One region of the Pseudomonas sp. ZT5P21 genome, then DNA from elsewhere that is predicted to be linked to it. Evidence: predicted binding sites of a transcription regulator. Region 1 holds the regulator's gene; each other region holds the start of a gene.

What was found. The regulator FliA, encoded in region 1, starts transcription of late flagellar genes. The targets are predictions, from matches to a motif close to CTAAAGTTTNNNNNNNNNNNGCCGNTAA.
Region 2: a site for FliA is predicted at 2,313-2,340, ahead of ACYZT9_RS04820 (methyl-accepting chemotaxis protein). Genes of this name have one in related genera too.
Region 3: a site for FliA is predicted at 2,556-2,583, ahead of ACYZT9_RS06395 (flagellar protein MotY). Genes of this name have one in related genera too.

Annotation. Positions count from the first base shown of each region.
Region 1 is NZ_CM142705.1:4,198,783-4,202,993, reverse strand. Features, by position in the region: gene flhF (flagellar biosynthesis protein FlhF) at 1-455, shown strand, start outside; gene fleN (flagellar synthesis regulator FleN) at 572-1,402, shown strand; gene fliA (RNA polymerase sigma factor FliA) at 1,399-2,139, shown strand; gene ACYZT9_RS19475 (chemotaxis response regulator CheY) at 2,307-2,678, shown strand; gene ACYZT9_RS19470 (protein phosphatase CheZ) at 2,701-3,489, shown strand; gene ACYZT9_RS19465 (chemotaxis protein CheA) at 3,561-4,211, shown strand, end outside.
Region 2 is NZ_CM142705.1:1,050,733-1,054,943, reverse strand. Features, by position in the region: gene ACYZT9_RS04825 (TatD family hydrolase) at 1-71, shown strand, start outside; gene ACYZT9_RS04820 (methyl-accepting chemotaxis protein) at 193-2,223, opposite strand; gene ampE (regulatory signaling modulator protein AmpE) at 2,472-3,308, opposite strand; gene ampD (1,6-anhydro-N-acetylmuramyl-L-alanine amidase AmpD) at 3,308-3,865, opposite strand; gene ACYZT9_RS04805 (DUF1631 domain-containing protein) at 3,930-4,211, opposite strand, start outside.
Region 3 is NZ_CM142705.1:1,395,525-1,399,735, reverse strand. Features, by position in the region: gene ACYZT9_RS06405 (hypothetical protein) at 1-87, shown strand, start outside; gene ACYZT9_RS06400 (argininosuccinate synthase) at 235-1,452, opposite strand; gene ACYZT9_RS06395 (flagellar protein MotY) at 1,582-2,490, opposite strand; gene pyrC (dihydroorotase) at 2,650-3,696, shown strand; gene rnt (ribonuclease T) at 3,693-4,211, shown strand, end outside.

The DNA of each region.
Region 1 (4,211 bases):
TGCAGGCGCTGGAGCCTTTGCTGCGCAAGCGTGTGGTGCTGATCGATACGGCGGGCCTTCAGGCCAGCGATCCGGCACTGCGCATGCAGCTCGAGAGCCTGGCCGGTCGTGGCATCAAATCAAAAAATTATCTGGTTCTGGCAACCACCAGCCAGAAACAGGTTCTAACCGCCGCTTATCACAGTTACAAGCGCTGCGGGCTCGCTGGCTGCATCCTGACTAAACTGGATGAAACAGCAAGCTTGGGCGAGGTGTTGAGCCTGGCAATCAGTCATGAGTTACCGGTGGCTTACCTGACCGATGGGCCGCGGATTCCGGATGATTTGCATCTGCCGCGGCGTCATCAATTGGTCAGCCGCGCCGTCAGCGTGCAAATGCAGGAAGAACCCAGCGAAGAAGCCATGGCTGACATGTTCGCTGATATTTACCACAGCCCGACCAAGCAGGTCGGCTGAGGTATTAATGAACAGTTTTTGTACCTACATCGATGGTCTGCCATGCATTGTTCCGTTTGTGAACGCGCAGCCAGTAATGTGGCCTCCGTCTATGCAAGACAAGGTAAAGAAATAACATGGGCAGCATGCATCCCGTACAGGTGATCGCGGTGACCGGCGGCAAAGGTGGCGTCGGGAAGACTAACGTGTCAGTGAACTTGTCCCTGGCTCTAGCTGAGCTCGGCCGGCGCGTCATGCTGCTGGACGCTGATCTGGGGCTGGCGAATGTCGACGTCCTGCTGGGACTGACACCCAAACGCACCCTGGCCGACGTGATCGAAGGCCGCTGTGAGCTGCGCGACGTGTTGTTGCAAGGCCCCGGCGGCATCCGCATCGTCCCGGCCGCATCCGGCACTCAGAGCATGGTGCATCTGAGCCCGGCGCAGCACGCTGGCTTAATCCAGGCGTTCAGCGATATTGGCGACAACCTCGACGTCCTGGTGATCGACACCGCCGCGGGTATTGGTGACTCTGTAGTCAGTTTCGTTCGCGCCGCGCAAGAAGTCTTGCTGGTGGTCTGCGACGAGCCGACCTCGATCACCGACGCCTATGCACTGATCAAGCTGCTGAACCGCGACTACGGCATGAACCGCTTCCGGGTCCTGGCCAATATGGCCCAGAGCCCGCAGGAAGGTCGCAACCTGTTCGCCAAGTTGACCAAGGTCACGGATCGCTTCCTCGACGTCGCCTTACAATACGTCGGTGCGGTGCCGTACGACGAAAGCGTGCGCAAGGCCGTTCAGAAGCAGCGTGCGGTCTATGAAGCTTTTCCGCGTTCCAAGTGCTCCCTGGCCTTCAAGGCCATCGCGCAAAAGGTCGATACCTGGCCGCTGCCCGCCAACCCGCGCGGGCACCTGGAGTTTTTCGTCGAGCGCCTCGTGCAACAAACGGCAGGACCCGTGCTATGACAGCCAGCGGTTACAACCTTTACAAGAAATCGGCACGTGACGCGCAGTACGAGCTGATCGAGCGTTACGCGCCACTGGTCAAACGCATTGCTTACCACTTGTTGGCGCGATTGCCCGCCAGTGTCCAGGTCGAAGACCTGATCCAGGCCGGCATGATCGGCCTGCTTGAAGTGTCGACCAAATACGACGCCAGCAAAGGCGCGAGTTTCGAGACGTACGCGGGCATACGAATCCGCGGCGCCATGCTCGATGAAGTCCGCAAGGGAGACTGGGCGCCACGTTCGGTCCACCGCAATACCCGCATGGTCAGCGACGCAATTCGCTCGATTGAAGCTAAAACCGGCCGTGACGCTAAAGATCACGAAGTTGCGGCCGAACTCCAATTGAGTCTCGACGATTACTACGGGATTTTGAACGACACCTTGGGCAGCCGGTTATTCAGTTTCGACGATCTCTTGCAGGACGGCGAACACGAAGGGCTGCACGAGGATGGCGCGAGTGCTCATCTCGAGCCGTCACGCGATCTGGAAGATGAACGCTTCCAGGCGGCGCTGGCGGACGCGATTGCCAATTTGCCGGAGCGTGAGCGACTGGTGTTGGCGCTGTACTACGACGAAGAGTTGAATCTCAAGGAAATCGGTGAAGTCCTGGGGGTCAGCGAATCTCGGGTCAGCCAGTTACACAGCCAGTGCGCGGCCCGTTTGCGGGGGCGTTTGGGGGAGTGGCGAGCGCGCTGAAGGCAGTGTGGGGACACTGCGAACGTGGCTGGTGTGGTGTTTAACTGCGCCGGTTTCGATCTGTTGTGCTCCAGACAGTCATCGAGTGCTTTGCCGGATTGATTGAAATGGCGCGTCCAGGTGCTGGGCGCGTTTAAGACTGCTTGGAGGTCGAATTGGACAAGAACATGAAAATCCTCATCGTTGATGACTTCTCAACGATGCGGCGGATCATAAAAAACCTGTTGCGTGACCTTGGGTTCACCAACACGGTCGAGGCTGACGATGGCACCACTGCCATTCCGGTTCTCAACAGCGGAAGCATCGACTTTCTGGTAACGGACTGGAACATGCCTGGCATGACCGGTATCGATCTGCTGCGTCACGTGCGCGCCGATGAAAAGCTCAAGCACCTGCCGGTGCTGATGGTGACCGCTGAAGCCAAGCGCGAGCAGATCATCGAAGCGGCCCAGGCCGGTGTTAACGGCTATGTGGTCAAGCCCTTCACGGCCCAGGCGTTGAAAGAAAAAATCGAGAAGATTTTCGAACGCATCGGTTGAGAAACTGCGCCACGGGGGAGCTATGGACCATAACGAATCTTCACAGGGCGATTTTGAATCGACCCTGAAAAAACACGCGGTCGAGCTGGTCGAAAGCCTTGAAAAAGGCAAGTTCGGCGACGCTGTGCAACTGATCCATGAGCTCAATCAGACCCGTGACCGCGGCCTGTATCAGGAAGTGGGCAAGCTCACTCGCGAGCTGCACAGCGCGATCGTCAATTTCCAGATTGACCCGCACATGCCGCAAGCCGAGGAAGTGTCCCAAATCACGGATGCCACCGAGCGTCTGGGTTACGTTGTGAAGCTGACCGAGGCTGCCGCCAACCGCACCATGGATCTGGTCGAAAACTCCACGCCGCTGGTCAACAGCCTGAGCGATGAAGCGCAGGCGCTGAGCACGGACTGGGGACGCTTCATGCGTCGCGAAGTCGGGGCTGAAGAGTTCCGCGAGCTGGCACGGCGTGTCGACGGTTTCCTGGCACGCAGCAGCACGGACAATCGCGCGGTGTCGAGCAACCTCAATGACATTTTGCTCGCCCAGGATTACCAGGACCTCACCGGTCAGGTGATCAAGCGGGTGACCCAATTGGTCACCGAAGTAGAAAGCAACCTGCTCAAGCTCGTACTCATGGCCAGTCATGTGGACCGCTTTGCGGGCATCGAACATGACCGTGAAGCGATGCTTGCAGAAAAAGATCCGCAAAAACATCTCTCTCAGGGTGAAGGTCCGCAGATTCATGCCGATAAAAGAGAAGACGTTGTGTCCGGTCAGGACGATGTGGACGATTTGCTATCCAGCCTAGGGTTTTAGAATTTTAGAATTTTAGAATTTTAGAATTTTAGGTTTTTTAGGTTTTTAGACCTGTTAGGAGCACCCCCTTAATGAGCTTCGGCGCCGATGAAGAGATCCTTCAGGATTTCCTGGTTGAGGCCGGCGAGATTCTAGAGCAATTGTCCGAACAACTGGTCGAGCTGGAAAGCCGACCGGATGATGCGGACTTGCTCAATGCAATTTTTCGCGGTTTTCACACTGTAAAAGGGGGCGCCGGCTTCCTCCAGCTCAACGAGCTGGTGGAGTGCTGTCACATCGCCGAGAACGTGTTCGACATCCTGCGCAAGGGTGAGCGTCGCGTCGACTCGGAATTGATGGACGTGGTTCTCGAAGCGCTGGACGCGGTGAACAGCATGTTTACCGAAGTTCGCGAGCGCAGCCCGATCACGGCTGCCACGCCTGAATTGCTCGCGGCCCTGGCTCGTCTGGCCGAGCCGCAAACCGCGGATGAAGCCTCACCTGTGGCTCAAGTGGTGGAAGAACCGGCTGCCGAAGCCGAATCAGGCGACATCACCGATAACGAATTCGAACAACTGCTGGACTCGCTGAACGCCGTCAAGGCACAGGCCGAGGCGCCGGCGGCTGCTCCGGTTGCAGCGACCAATGCGGCGGCCAGCGACGAAATCACCGATGCAGAATTCGAGTCGTTGCTCGATCAATTGCACGGCAAAGGACAGTTTGCCGTCGACGCGGTGGCAGCA
Region 2 (4,211 bases), 2.4 Mb from region 1:
TCATGGCGGTCAGTCCGGATCAATTGGCGGCCGTCAGCACCGCCAATGCCTGTGAGTTGTTTAACTGGTAGTCGTTACACAATACCTGTGGGAGCGAGCTTGCTCGCGATGGCGGTCTAACATCCGCATTGATGTTGCCTGACACACCGCTATCGCGAGCAAGCTCGCTCCCACAGGGAACCGGTTCCAGCATCAAACCCGGAACGCGCTGATCAGCTGTTTGAGCTCCACCACCTGAGCCGACAACGCCCGACTGGCGTCTTCGGTCTGATGCGCACCTTCAGCGGTGCGCTCGCCGGCACGGTTGATCTCGACGATGTTCTGGTCGATGTCGTGCGCCACGGCAGTCTGTTGTTCCACTGCGGCGGCGATCTGCTGGTTCTGGTCGACGATCATTCCCACCGCCCCAAGGATATTTTCCAGCGCCTGCTGGACCTTTTCCGACTGCCCCACCGTGCCATTGGCCATTTGATGGCTGGTGCCCATGGCCTTCACCGCCGCACCGACACCGCTATGCAGTTTGGCGATCATCTGCTCGATTTCCTCGGTGGATTGCTGAGTGCGTTTGGCCAGGGTCCGGACCTCGTCCGCCACCACCGCAAAACCTCGACCCTGCTCGCCCGCCCTCGCCGCCTCGATGGCCGCGTTGAGCGCCAGCAGGTTGGTCTGCTCAGCGATGCTTTTGATCACTTCCAGCACGCGGCTGATGGACTGGCTGTCGCTGGCCAGTTGATTGATCACCAGCACCGATTGATCGATCTCGCTGGCCAGTGCGGCAATGCTGCCCTGTTGCGATTGCACCAGACCGCGCCCGCTGATGGTCTCGTCGTTGACGCTGTGGGCGCTGCTGACCGCCGCCGCGGCACTGCGTGCCACCTCCAGCGACGTGGCCGACATCTGATTCATGGCCGTGGCAACCTGTTCGATCTGGGTGCGCTGCCCCGCTACGGCCTGGTTACTCTGGGCTGACACATTTTCGACCTGACCGGCCTGACGCTCGACTTCACCGACGGTGTGGCCGACACGCTCGATCAAGTCATGGATCTTCTTCACGGTGCCGTTGAACACCTCTCCCAACTCGCCCAGCTCATCGCGGCTATTGGCATTGAAGGTCACGGTCATGTCACCGGCCGCCACTTTGTCCATCATCGCGCCAAGACGCTTGAGGGTGGTGCGGGTCGAGGCGTAAAAGCCGCCATAGAGGTAGAAGATCAATACAAACACCACCGACAACGCGACGGCCTGCAGGACCATATGCGTGCGGTTCTCGGTCAGTCGCTGCTGCAATTGGGTATCGAGAAATTTCAGGGTGGCTTCGTTGAGTTGGTAAGTCTGGTCCATCAGGCCGGTGACCTGATCGTAAAAGGCCTGCCACGGCGCATCGAGGGTGTCGGCCATCACTACGTGTTCTTCAAACAGTTCACTGGCCTTTTTCAGCGACGCCTTACTGCTCTCGGCCTGGGCCGCCAGCGTTTCGCGCGCCGCTTTGCTCGAGCCCAGCGCGTCCTGCAACTTCAGGCTGTATTCGGCCTGCAACTTTTCGATCTGAGCCAGCAACTCGTCGAAACGGGTGCTCGACGACGAATTGAGAAACCCTTGCCCCAGCGAGTAAGAGCCCATTGCGCGGCCATCGCCCAAGATCTGGGTGACGGGCGGCGTGACGTTGGTGACGAGCTCGGTGAGCTGACGCATGTCGCTCTGATTGTCACGGCTCAAACCCGCCTGACTGGCGATGATCTGGCTGAAAATCTGTGCGTTGCCGAGCAACTTGCCGATCAGCGCACTTTTGCTCTGCAGGGAGTTTTCCGCTTGCTGGGCCTTGAACGCGGTGATCATTTCATCGCGTTTGCCATCGAAAACCGTGATCTGTTCCGAATCGGTGGTCATCGCCGTCAGCCCTTGCAGGCGGACCAGAACGCTTTGTTCCAGGGCAGTGATCTTGGGTTCGAGATTGCCGGCCTTGCCGGATTGGCCGAGGATGACGTTGATCTGCACCAGGTTATTCAGGGTTTCCAGATCGCGTCGCAGGGCCAGGCTGCTGCCCAGCAAATCCAGGCTCTGCAGTTCGACCTGAGTGCCCTGGAATTCACGATAGGAATCGCGTACCAGGTAAAAATTGGTCACCAGCATCGGCACTAGGAACAGAACGCTGATCAGGCTGAACTTCATGCCGAAGCTCAGGCGATTCATTAGCGCGACGGCGGGATAGAGCAAGCTCTTCACTGGAAGTCTCCCTTTTGAATTCTTATTTTTATTGGCACGCACTGACAGACAGCAGATAGCCACTATTCAGTGCTATCTCTGTATAGCTCAAATCGGCGGGGGGGTTTGTAACTTAAGGTTAACGTGAGAGAGGGCACGGTCCTTGTAGGAGCAGAGCTTGCTTGCGAAGACGTTGTGTCAGGCAACTTAACTGTTGAATGACATACCGTCTTCGCGAGCAAGCTCTGCTCCGACAGAGGTCGGTGTATTTAGGGAAGGACGGTCCACAAGGCAAAACCGGCGTACCAGAGCACCGCCGCCCGCAGCAGCAATTCCCAGATCCGGTCGAGACTGTTGATGCCGTCCGGCCCAACCACCGGCGCAGGAATTTCACCCGCCACCAGCCCGACCTTCTCGATCAACCGTGCGGCGCTGATGTTCCAGTTCAGCAGTTCGTGCAGCATCACCCGGCTGACCGCCACAAAGTTGCCAACCAACGCGAAGCTGGCCGCCAGCAGACGCACCGGCACCCAATCGAACGCATGGCGCAATTGTGCGGCGCGCTCGACGACAGCGAGGTTCTGCCCATGTTCTTCGGCAAGTGCCAGCAGTCGATAGCTCAGCGCCGCCACCGGGCCCAACAGGAAGTACCAGAAAATCACCGCAAAAAAGCTCTGGTACGCCTCCCAGAGCAGATGCCCTTCAACCCGTTCCAGCAGTTGCTCGCCGCTGTCGGCGCAGATATTCAGATCGCGTTCTGCCACGTGAGCGGCAGCTTGCAGGTCTTCCCGGCGCCAGGCATCGCGAAACGGCCCGAGACCGGCTAGCAAATCACCGCGACCCAGGCTGTAGATAACCACCAGCAAATGCACCGGCAACGCCAACAGACCGTAAGCAACCGGTTCCAGAACCACCAGGAGCAGGCCCAGCAGCGCCACCGGCAGCAACACCAGAATCACCAATATCAACCACGGACGATTGACTAGGCGCGGACTGACTTCAAGCTTGTGCAGCTCGCGCACCCAGCCGCCGTCACGTTGAATCCGATGGCGCAGGGCCGAGAATTTCTCGATCCACACCGCCAACAGCAACACCAGAAAACTCATTATTGTTCCTCTTTAGCCAGGGCAGCGCGATATCGCGCCCAATCGAACGCCGGTCCCGGATCGGTCTTGCGCCCCGGCGCGATGTCGCTATGCCCGCAGATGCGCTGTGCGGTAATGGCCGTGAAGTTGCTTTGCAACTGCAAGGTCAGGGTCGTCAACGCATCATACTGAGCGTCGGTGAACGGCAGATCATCCGTGCCTTCGAGCTCGATGCCCACGGAAAAATCGTTACAGGTTTCCCGACCATCGAAACATGACACGCCCGCATGCCACGCACGCTCAAGACAAGAGACAAACTGAGTCACGGTGCCGTCACGCTCAATCAGAAAGTGCGCAGATACCCGCAGGTTTGCGATCCCTTCAAAGTAAGGATGTTCTGTGACATCCAGCCGATTCTGGAAAAATTCCTGCACCTTGCCGGTGGCGAACTGCGCCGGCGGCAGACTGATGTTGTGGATCACCAGCAGGGATACTTCGCCCGTGGGGCGCGCATTGAAGTTGGGTGAAGGGCAGATATTCACGCCCTGGCACCAACCGCTCGCGGGGTCCAACTGCATACAGGTTCCTTCAACGTCGACTGTGTGGGCGCCCAGTATGCCGTGATAGCCCCTCGGCGCGCGATCACTTGCCGCGATCGAGACGCCGCAGGTTGCCGATCACCGACTCCAGAGCCCGGTCGAAGAGCAAGGTGTCGTCCAGGGCTCGCACCGCGCCACGGCGAAAATCCAGCGCCAGGCCGGTACGGCTGCGCTCCAGTACTTTCATCCCGGTGCGGTCGACGAAAATGTAGTTGCCCGTGGCCTCGATGATCGCCGCCAGCTTGCAGCGCAGGTTGTGATCCTCATCCTCCTGAAACTCGACCCAGCAACCCACGTGAAGTTGATCGACCTGAACCAGGCCCGC
Region 3 (4,211 bases), 2.8 Mb from region 1:
GCGCCGTTTTGCATTGCTTACAGTTTGAGCTCACAGGACGTGACGGTCATTGATCAACTCGCCAAACTGACACGCAGCGGTCAGTAGCTTTTCAGGATCAACGGAGAGCAGCAGGCGGGATGGTGTTTACAAATCAAGAAAGATGAATCGCAATGTCAGAAAGAAAACCCCTATTTCCAAATTTGTGGCCTTGTCGAAAACAAGGCCACAAATTCCATTACCAAGTCAAAAACTTCAGAAAAGCTTACGACCCTTGTTCGCCGCGATACGCATGCGCAGGGCGTTTAGCTTGATGAAGCCGGCCGCATCAGCCTGGTTGTAGGCGCCGCCATCTTCTTCAAATGTCGCGATGTTGGCGTCGAACAACGATTCGTCGGACTTGCGGCCAGTGACGATCACGTTGCCCTTGTACAATTTCAGGCGCACAACGCCGTTCACGTGAGCCTGGGAAGCATCGATCATCTGCTGCAGCATCAGACGCTCAGGACTCCACCAGTAGCCGGTGTAGATCAGGCTGGCGTATTTCGGCATCAGCTCGTCTTTGAGGTGAGCCACTTCGCGGTCCAGGGTGATCGATTCGATCGCACGGTGAGCGCGCAGCATGATGGTGCCGCCAGGGGTTTCGTAGCAGCCACGGGATTTCATGCCTACGTAACGGTTTTCGACGATGTCCAGACGGCCGATACCGTGTTCGCCACCGATACGATTCAAGGTCGCCAGCACGGTGGCCGGGGTCATTTCGACGCCGTCCAGTGCAACGATGTCGCCGTTGCGGTAGGTCAGCTCCAGGTACTGCGCCTTGTCAGGAGCCTTCTCCGGAGAGACGGTCCAGCGCCACATGTCTTCTTCGTGCTCGGTCCAGGTGTCTTCCAGCACACCGCCTTCATAGGAGATGTGCAGCAGGTTGGCGTCCATCGAGTACGGGGATTTTTTCTTGCCGTGACGCTCGATCGGAATGTTGTGCTTTTCAGCGTAATCCATCAGCTTTTCACGGGACAGCAGGTCCCATTCGCGCCACGGTGCAATCACTTTCACACCTGGCTTCAAGGCGTACGCGCCCAGTTCGAAACGAACCTGGTCGTTGCCTTTGCCGGTGGCGCCGTGGGAAATGGCGTCAGCGCCGGTTTCATTGGCGATTTCGATCAGGCGCTTGGCGATCAACGGACGAGCGATGGAAGTACCCAGCAGGTACTCGCCTTCGTAAACGGTGTTGGCGCGGAACATCGGGAAAACGAAATCGCGTACGAATTCTTCGCGCAGATCGTCGATGTAGATCTCTTTCACGCCCATGGCTTGAGCCTTGGCGCGTGCAGGTTCGACCTCTTCGCCCTGACCCAGGTCAGCGGTGAAGGTCACGACTTCACAGTTATATGTATCCTGCAGCCACTTGAGGATCACCGAAGTGTCCAGGCCGCCGGAATACGCCAGAACGACCTTGTTTACGTCCGCCATGCCATCACTCCACGGGGTTCTACGGAAAGCCGTCAAGTCTACCGGTCATGCAGGATAATTTACAGAGGCGCGACAGCTTATGACGACGAAGCGACAGATTGTGTCGAACTCGCGACGATGACCGACGGGTCAGGAAGTCTTCGCCGCGCTGGCCGAAACGGTGGCCTGAGGCGCCGGCTGCTCGGTGGGTGCAACCCGCGCGAGGTGCACATTGACCCGACGGTTCTTCGCCCGATTGGCTGCATTGGTGTTGGGTGCCAACGGATAACGCTCGCCGTGAAAGCGCACGGTGATCTGCGATTCCTGAACCCCGTTGGCCTTGAAGAACTCCATGACCGCCAACGCCCGACGCCGCGACAGGTCTCGATTGCTCAGGCGGTTGCCGCTGTTGTCGGAGTGACCGTCGAGCTCGATGTGGTTGACCGTCGGATCGGCCTTCATGAACTCCAGCATCACCTGCAATTGAGCCTTGGCCTGCGCATCGAGATCCAGGCCATCGCCGGGGAAGCCGATCTGCGACTGTTTGACCTGCTCGAAATTCTTCGGCAGCAGTTTCGCCACACAGCCTTGATAATCGTTGAACGCCTTGCTGAACTTGACCGGTAACAGCCGCACTTCCGACACCCGGCCATCACCCGAATAATGTCGAACAACCGGGCTGCGCCCATCTATCAGGCCACTGATCAAACGTCCGGCTTGAACTTGCGAGCTGTTGAACAGCACATTACCGCTGCCGATCTGGACGGAACCGAGATTGATGTCGCCACGCCCCGGCTGCCAGGGTGCAGCGGCCGCCAGCAAGGTCGCCGAGCCGCCGCCCACCATCGAGTTATAGACTTTCAGACGAAACGTCGCTTGCTCTCCCGCGCGGCGCACGAACTCACCCGAACCGAAATCGGTGATCGGTTGAGTCAGGCGGCACTCGAACTTGTCCCCTTCGACCGTCCACTCGATGCTCTCCAGACGGGTCTGGAAAGTGAGCGCCATCGCGGGAAGGCTGGCAAACACGCTGAGCAAGGCTAAATAACGCTGGCGCACGGGAGGCTCCACTGGCTTCTACAACAAAAAGACCGACACACACATGTTTACGGCATACCTGTTGGATATCGGAAGCTTCCTGCAAAACTTGATAGCGAGTGCCTGAGAGAGTCTTTTCCGGTACGATTCCCCTCAGTTTGACCCGCCTGGAATCCCCTCATGTCCGACCGCCTGACCCTGCTGCGTCCCGACGACTGGCACATTCATCTTCGCGATGGTGCCGTGTTGACCAATACCGTCGCGGATGTCGCGCGCACCTTTGGCCGCGCCATCATCATGCCCAACCTGGTACCTCCGGTGCGCAACGCCGCTGAAGCCGACGGCTATCGCCAGCGGATTCTCGCTGCACGTCCGGCCGGCAGCCGTTTCGAACCGTTGATGGTCCTTTACCTGACCGACCGTACCCAGCCCGAAGAAATTCGCGAGGCCAAGGCCAGCGGTTTCATTCACGCCGCCAAGCTTTACCCGGCCGGCGCGACCACCAATTCGGATTCTGGCGTCACCAGCATCGACAAGATTTTCCCTGTGCTTGAGGCCATGGCCGACGTCGGGATGCCCTTGCTGGTTCACGGTGAAGTCACCCGTAGCGATGTCGATGTGTTCGACCGCGAAAAAATCTTCATCGATGAGCACATGCGTCGTGTGGTCGAGCGTTTCCCGACGCTCAAAGTGGTGTTCGAACACATCACCACCGCGGACGCCGTGCAGTTCGTCAATGAGGCTTCGGCCAACGTTGGCGCGACCATCACCGCGCATCATTTGCTTTACAACCGCAACCACATGCTGGTCGGCGGGATTCGGCCGCACTTTTATTGCCTGCCGATCCTCAAGCGCAATACGCATCAGGAAGCCTTGCTCGACGCCGCCACCAGCGGCAGCGAAAAGTTCTTCCTCGGTACCGACTCGGCGCCGCACGCTCAGCATGCCAAGGAAGCCGCTTGCGGTTGTGCCGGTTGCTACACCGCTTATGCGGCGATCGAGATGTACGCCGAAGCGTTCGAACAGCGCAATGCGCTGGACAAGCTCGAAGCTTTCGCCAGCCTCAACGGCCCACGTTTCTATGGCCTGCCGGTGAACACCGATCGCATCACCCTGGTCCGCGACGAGTGGACCGCCCCAACCAGCCTGCCATTTGGCGAGCTGACCGTTATCCCGCTGCGCGCCGGTGAAAAACTGCGCTGGCGCCTGCTGGAGGAACACGCGTGAGTGAAGACCATTTCGACGACGAACAGGACGGTCAAGGCGGCGGAGGTGGTCCACGCCACCCGATGGCAGCTCGATTCCGTGGATACCTGCCAGTCGTTGTCGACGTTGAAACCGGTGGTTTCAACTCTGCCACTGACGCCTTGCTGGAAATAGCCGCTACCACCATCGCCATGGATGAGAGGGGTTTTGTATACCCTGATCACACTTACTTCTTCCGCGTCGAGCCTTTTGAAGGTGCCAACATCGAAGCGGCCGCCCTGGAGTTCACCGGGATCAAACTCGATCACCCGTTGCGCATGGCTGTGAGCGAAGAAGCAGCGCTCACCGATATTTTCCGAGGCATCCGCAAGGCGTTGAAAGCCAACAGCTGCAAGCGGGCGATCCTGGTCGGGCACAACAGCAGTTTCGATCTGGGCTTTCTCAATGCGGCGGTTGCGCGACTGGACATGAAGCGCAACCCGTTCCATCCATTCTCCAGCTTCGACACGGCAACCCTTGCCGGCCTGGCGTACGGT